DNA from 2 places in the Streptomyces sp. NPDC003393 genome. Region 1 is predicted to be linked to the other one. Evidence: predicted binding sites of a transcription regulator. Region 1 holds the regulator's gene; the other holds the start of a gene.
The links. Region 1 encodes HspR, which represses chaperone genes until heat shock. Its sites were predicted from a motif close to TTGAGNNNNNNNNNCTCAA; they were not measured.

Region 1 (3,406 bases):
ACTACCGCCGCCGGGTCGAGCGCGACCGGGTCGCGGTCAGGGAGATCGCCATCGCGAACCTCCTGACCGAGCTCCTGCCCGTGCTCGACGACATCGGGCGCGCGCGGGAACACGGCGAACTGGTGGGCGGTTTCAAGTCCGTCGCCGAGTCGCTGGAGAGCGTGGCGGCCAAGATGGGACTGCAGCAGTTCGGCAAGGAGGGCGAGCCCTTCGACCCGACGGTCCACGAGGCGCTGATGCACTCCTACGCCCCGGACGTCACCGAGACGACGTGCGTGGCGATCCTGCAACCCGGGTACCGCATCGGCGAGCGCACCATCCGCCCCGCGCGGGTGGCGGTGGCCGAGCCGCAGCCGGGCGCCCAGACGGTCAAGCCGGCCGAGGAGTCCGGCACGGCCAAGGGCGACGCGCAGGGTGAGGCCGGCGACGCCGGCGAGGGCAAGGACAGCGGTGGCCCCGAGGAGGGCTGACGGCGAAGGCGCCATAGGCACCACGGCACCCGCGGGTGCCGTGGTCGCCCCGGGCGTGGTGAGTGACGACGCAGGAAAGGAGGGACGTCGGGGATGAGCACCAAGGACTTCATCGAGAAGGACTACTACAAGGTCCTCGGCGTCCCCAAGGACGCCACCGAGGCCGAGATCAAGAAGGCGTACCGGAAGCTCGCCCGCGAGTTCCACCCGGACGCCAACAAGGGCAACGCCAAGGCCGAGGAGCGCTTCAAGGAGATCTCCGAGGCGAACGACGTGCTCGGTGACCCCAAGAAGCGCAAGGAGTACGACGAGGCCCGCTCCCTGTTCGGCAACGGCGGCTTCCGCCCCGGGCCGGGGGCGAGCGGCGGCTCCTTCAACTTCGACCTGGGCGACCTCTTCGGTGGGGGCGCCCAGGGCGGGGGCGGCTTCGGCGGCGGAATCGGTGACGTCTTCGGGGGCCTGTTCAACCGGGGCGGCGCGGGCGCCGGGACGCGCACGCAGCCGCGGCGCGGCCAGGACATCGAGTCCGAGGTCACGCTGAGCTTCACGGAGGCCATCGAGGGCGCCACGGTGCCGCTGCGGATGTCCAGCCAGCAGCCGTGCAAGGCGTGTTCGGGCACCGGCGACAAGAACGGCACACCGCGGGTGTGCCCGACGTGCGTCGGGACCGGGCAGGTGGCGCGCGGCTCGGGCGGCGGCTTCTCGCTGACCGACCCGTGCCCGGACTGCAAGGGCCGCGGCCTGATCGCGGAGAACCCCTGCGAGGTCTGCCACGGCTCGGGACGTGCCAAGTCGTCCCGGACGATGCAGGTCCGCATCCCGGCCGGCGTCAACGACGGGCAGCGCATCCGGCTGCGCGGCAAGGGCGCACCGGGCGAGCGCGGCGGGCCGGCCGGCGACCTGTACGTCGTGGTGCACGTCGGCGAGCACCCGGTCTTCGGGCGCAAGGGCGACAACCTCACCGTCACCGTGCCGGTCACGTTCGACGAGGCGGCGCTCGGCGGCGAGGTGCGGGTGCCGACGCTCGGCGGACCGCCGGTGACGCTGAAGCTGCCCCCGGGCACGCCGAACGGCCGCACGATGCGGGCCCGTGGCAAGGGCGCGGTCCGCAAGGACGGCACCCGCGGGGACCTGCTGGTCACCGTCGAGGTGCGTGTTCCCAAGGACCTGTCGGGGAAGGCTCGTGACGCGCTGGAGGCGTATCGCGAGGCGACCGCGGGCGAGGACCCGCGGGCGGAGCTGTTCGAGGCCGCGAAGGGAGCATGAGGGAGATGGACGGCCGCCGTCGCAACCCGTACGAACTGACGGAAGACACACCGGTGTACGTCATCTCCGTGGCCGCTCAGCTGTCCGGACTGCACCCGCAGACCCTCCGTCAGTACGACAGGCTGGGCCTGGTGTCCCCGGACCGCACCGCCGGACGGGGCCGCCGCTACTCGGCCCGCGACATCGAACTGCTCCGCCAGGTGCAGCAGTTGTCGCAGGACGAGGGCATCAACCTGGCGGGCATCAAGCGGATCATCGAACTGGAGAACCAGGTCGCCGCGTTGCAGTCACGGGTGGCGGAACTGCAGGCGGCCGTGGAGGGCGCCGCTGCCACGATGCGCCAGCGTGAGGCCGCCGTCCACGCCTCCTACCGCCGCGACCTGGTCCCCTACCAGGAGGTCCAGCAGACCAGCGCGCTGGTCGTCTGGCGGCCCAAGCGGCAGCAGTCGGACTGACGGCCCGGGCGGCGTACGCGGGGCGCACACACGCGGATTCAGGGGCCGGGAGGCGGACAGTCTCCCGGCCCCTCGCCGTGCCGGGGCACGGCTGCCCTCCGGGAGTGCCGCCGTCGACGGGAACCTGACCGCCCATCGGCGTTCGCCGTGTCCGGGGACGGCCCCGCACGACCGGTGCATGGCCGAGTTCGCTCGGTCGGTTGTGCGTTCCGTTCGCGCACTCGGCCGATTGGACGGATCTTTACCGGTCGATGAATCTTCGTTGAGTGGAGGGTCCGTAAAGGGCGTTTGGAGAGGGTTCGGTGAGGCTTCGCAGGCTCTTCACGCAGGAAGCGGAGCGTGGTGTTGTCATCTCGTTAAGTGGTTCCGCTTGACGGCGGTGGTCGCCTCCGCGTTGGCTTTTCAGTCACCTGGGTCGCAATGCTGCGTCCTCGTCCGGAAGGCACCAGAAGTGAGCACCTCGATGCGTCGTATCGCCATAGCCGTGGCCGCGCCCACGCTGACCTTCTCGCTCGCCGCCTGCGGGGCGCTCGGTGGTTCGGGGAGCAGCGCCGACGCGAGCCCGACCAAGGGCGACGATGTGAAGGTGGGTCTGCTGCTGCCGGAGACCGCCAACACGCGCTACGACAAGTTCGACGCACCCATCATCAGGAGCAAGGTCGCCGAGCTGACCAAGAAGCAGGGCGTCGTCGACTACGCCAACGCCGGGGCGAACCCCTCCAAGCAGGCCGACCAGATGCAGCGGATGATCGACGAGAAGGTCGACGTCATCCTGCTCGACGCCGTCGACTCCCACGCCATCGCCCCCATGGTGAAGAAGGCCAAGGACGCCGGCATCCCGGTCATCGCTTACGACCGGCTCGCCGAGGGCCCGATCGACGCGTACATCTCCTTCGACAACGAGCTGGTCGGCGAGGTGCAGGGCCGCTCGCTGCTGGAGGCGCTGGGCTCCAAGGCGGACAGCTCCGACAAGATCGTCATGATGAACGGCTCGCTGACCGACCCGAACGCCAAGCAGTTCAAGCAGGGCGCCCTCAACCAGCTGAACGGCAAGGTGACGATCGCCAAGTCCTACGACACCACGAAGTGGAAGCCGGAGATCGCCCAGGCCAACATGGCCAAGGCGATCAGCCAGATCGGCAAGGACAACATCGCCGGCGTCTACTCCGCCAACGACGGTCTCGCGGGCGGCGTCATCAAGGCCCTCAAGGACGC
Region 2 (3,406 bases), on a different contig from region 1:
CATGTAGTCGTCGGCGCCGACGCCGAGGCCGACCAGCATGTCGGTCTCGTCGTCCCGCGCGGTGAGCATCAGGACCGGCACGGGCCGCTGGGCCTGCACACGGCGGCAGACCTCCAGGCCGTCGAAGCCGGGCAGCATGATGTCGAGGATCAGCAGGTCGGGCTGCCAGGCCTCGGCGGTGTCGACCGCGGACGGGCCGTCGCCCGCCGTCTGCACGAGGAATCCCTCGGCGCGCAGGCGGGTGGCGATGGCGTCCAGGATGGTCTGGTCGTCTTCAACCACCAGGACCCGGCGCTGTGCGCCCGGTCCGGCCGACGTCGCGTTGTGGGAGGTGTGTGTCTGCTCCATCGCCCGCCCCTGAGAGGTGTGCTTCCGGAATCCGTGGGGTGATTCCTTGACTGCGCATGGTTGCGATTGACGCTTGAATGATCGGCGTCAGGGAAGCAGCGTACGGGGAGTCACCGCGGCTTTGCTATCCAGGGCGGACGGCCAGGTGCACGACGTCCGGAACTCCCCGGGCAACGGGGATCTCTTCGGTGCGCACCTGTTGGAACCCGACATTCCACAAGGTTCCTTCAAATTCCGGAGACGGCCTGGCCGACCACACCGCGAGCACCCCGCCGGGCGTCAACGCCCTTGCGCAGCTTGCCAGTCCGGGGGGTGTGTACAGCCCGCCGTTGCCCTCCGTGACCGTCCAGTCGGGGCCGTTGTCGATGTCCAGGCACAACGCGTCGAAAGTGGTGGATGTCTCATTGACGTAAGAGAGCAGATCGGCCTCGACGATCTCGGTGCGCGGGTCGGCGAGCGCCGCCGCCGTGAGCTCGGCGAGGGGACCGGAGCGGTGCCAGTCGATGATCGCCGGCTCGCGCTCGACCGCCGTGATCCGTCCCCAGCGCGGGTCGGCGGCGGCGTGCGCGAGCGAGAAGCCCACGCCCAGGCCGCCGATCAGCACGTGCGGGTGCGCCCTGCCGTCCAGCGCGGCGAGGGCGGCGTCGACCAGCAGCCGCTCCGAACGGCCGTCGGAGGTGTCCATCAGGAAGCAGCCGTTGGCGATGATCTGAAGCAGCTCGCCGTGCCGGCGCAGCGCGACCTCGCCATAGGGGCCCTCGCGACGGTCCAGCACCACAGGAGTCTCGTACGAGGCGGTCATGGGGCCATCCTGCCCGAACCGCGCCGCCTGGCCACATGATTTAGGGGTGACGCACGGGCTCCGGGGAGACAGTGGCGGGCTCCCCGGGTTCCGCTTCCACGGGGGAGCCGGGGTCTCGCCGTCCAGCGGCCGCCGACGCCACGCGCTGGGCTCGCCGCACGACCGTGCGCGGCCTGCGTCCCCGGCGGCGGCTGCCCGGCCTCGCTTCCCTCGGCGCGACCTGGCCTTTCTCGTCCCCGCGCAAGTGATCGCTCAGAGCGAACAGGCCCCTGGGAACATTCGAGCCCCCTCGTGCATTGAGTCGACGTAACTCAACTTGACTGCCGAAGGGGAGATCATGGCTGCTGAGTCCGCAGCGTTCACACCGCTCGCCCTGCCTGTGCTGCCGCTAGACGACGAGGTCGTGCTGCCCGGGATGGTGGTCCCGCTGGATCTGAGCGACAGCGAGGTACGGGCCGCGGTGGAGGCCGCTCAGGCCGCTGCCCGGTCGGAGCCCGGGAAGCCCAGAGTGCTGCTGGTGCCGCGCATCGAGGGCACGTACGCGAAGACCGGCGTGCTGGGCACGGTCGAGCAGGTCGGCCGGCTGGCCGACGGCGACCCGGGCGCCCTGATCCGTGGCCGCGGCCGCGTGCGGATCGGCGCCGGGACCACCGGACCGGGTGCCGCGCTGTGGGTCGAGGGCGCGCGGATCGACGAGAGCGTGCCGGACCCGCTGCCCGGCCAGGTCGCGGAACTCGTCAAGGAGTACAAGGCCCTGGCCACCGCCTGGCTGCGCAAGCGTGGCGCCTGGCAGGTCGTGGACCGGGTGCAGGCCATCGAGGACGTGTCCGCGCTCGCCGACAACTCCGGCTACTCGCCCTTCCTGACCATCGAACAGAAGGTCGAGCTGCTGGAGACCGCCGACCCGGTGGCCCGGCTGAAGATCGCCACCCAGCAGTTGCGCGACCACCTCGCCGAACAGGATGTGGCCGAGACCATCGCCAAGGACGTCCAGGAGGGCGTCGACAAGCAGCAGCGCGAGTTCCTGCTCCGCCGTCAGCTCGAGGCCGTCCGCAAGGAGCTGCGCGAGCTCAACGGCGAGAAGGACGGCGAGGAGTCCGACGACTACCGGGCCCGCGTCGAGGCCGCCGACCTGCCCGAGAAGGTGCGCGAGGCCGCCCTCAAGGAGGTCGACAAGCTGGAGCGGGCCTCCGACGCCTCCCCCGAGGGCTCCTGGATCCGCACCTGGCTGGACACCGTCCTGGAGATGCCCTGGAACGAGCGGACCGAGGACGCCTACGACATCCAGGGCGCCAAGGCGGTCCTGGACGCCGAGCACTCGGGCCTGGAGGACGTCAAGGAACGGATCACCGAGTACCTGGCGGTGCGCAAGCGCCGCGGCGACCGTGGCCTGGGCGTGATCGGCGGGCGGCGCGGCGGTGCCGTCCTGGCGCTCGTCGGACCGCCCGGGGTCGGCAAGACCTCGCTCGGCGAGTCCGTGGCGCACGCCATGGGACGCAAGTTCGTCCGGGTCGCCCTGGGCGGCGTCCGCGACGAGGCCGAGGTCCGCGGCCACCGTCGTACGTACGTCGGCGCGCTGCCCGGCCGGATCGTGCGCGCCGTCAAGGAGGCCGGGTCGATGAACCCGGTGGTCCTGCTGGACGAGATCGACAAGGTCGGCTCCGACTTCCGCGGCGACCCGGCCGCGGCCCTGCTCGAAGTGCTGGACCCGGCGCAGAACCACACCTTCCGCGACCACTACCTGGAGGTCGAACTCGACCTGTCGGACGTCGTCTTCCTGGCCACCGCCAACGTCCTGGAGGCCATCCCGGAGGCGCTGGCGGACCGGATGGAGATCGTCCGCCTGGACGGGTACACCGAGGACGAGAAGGTCGTCATCGCGCGCGACCACCTGCTCCCGCGCCAGCTGGAGCGGGCCGGCCTGGACCCGACCGAGGTCACGATCGACGAGGGTGCGCTGCGCAGGCTGGCCGGCGAGTACACCCGCGAGGCGGGCGTGCGCACCCTGGAGCGGGCCATCGCGCGGCTGCTGCGCAAGGTGGCGGCCCAGCACGAACTGGGGGAGCGGGACCTGCCGTTCGCCGTCACCGAGGCGGATCTGCGCGACCTCATCGGCCGTCCGCACCACGTGCCCGAGTCCGCTCAGGACCCGGCCGAGCGCCGTACGGCCGTCCCCGGGGTGGCGACGGGCCTGGCGGTCACCGGGGCCGGCGGAGACGTGCTCTTCGTCGAGGCGTCCCTGGCCGACCCGGAGAC

Region 2: lon (endopeptidase La) is a predicted target of HspR. The motif match lies at 1,447-1,465, and genes of this name have one in related genera.

The regions. Positions count from the first base shown of each region.
Region 1 is NZ_JBSFRB010000007.1:34,598-38,003, forward strand. Features, by position in the region: gene grpE (nucleotide exchange factor GrpE) at 1-470, shown strand, start outside; gene dnaJ (molecular chaperone DnaJ) at 564-1,736, shown strand; gene ACWDUZ_RS09565 (heat shock protein transcriptional repressor HspR) at 1,742-2,191, shown strand; gene ACWDUZ_RS09570 (sugar ABC transporter substrate-binding protein) at 2,655-3,406, shown strand, end outside.
Region 2 is NZ_JBSFRB010000016.1:109,479-112,884, forward strand. Features, by position in the region: gene ACWDUZ_RS18040 (response regulator transcription factor) at 1-348, opposite strand, end outside; gene ACWDUZ_RS18045 (spermine/spermidine synthase domain-containing protein) at 473-1,150, opposite strand; gene lon (endopeptidase La) at 1,488-3,406, shown strand, end outside.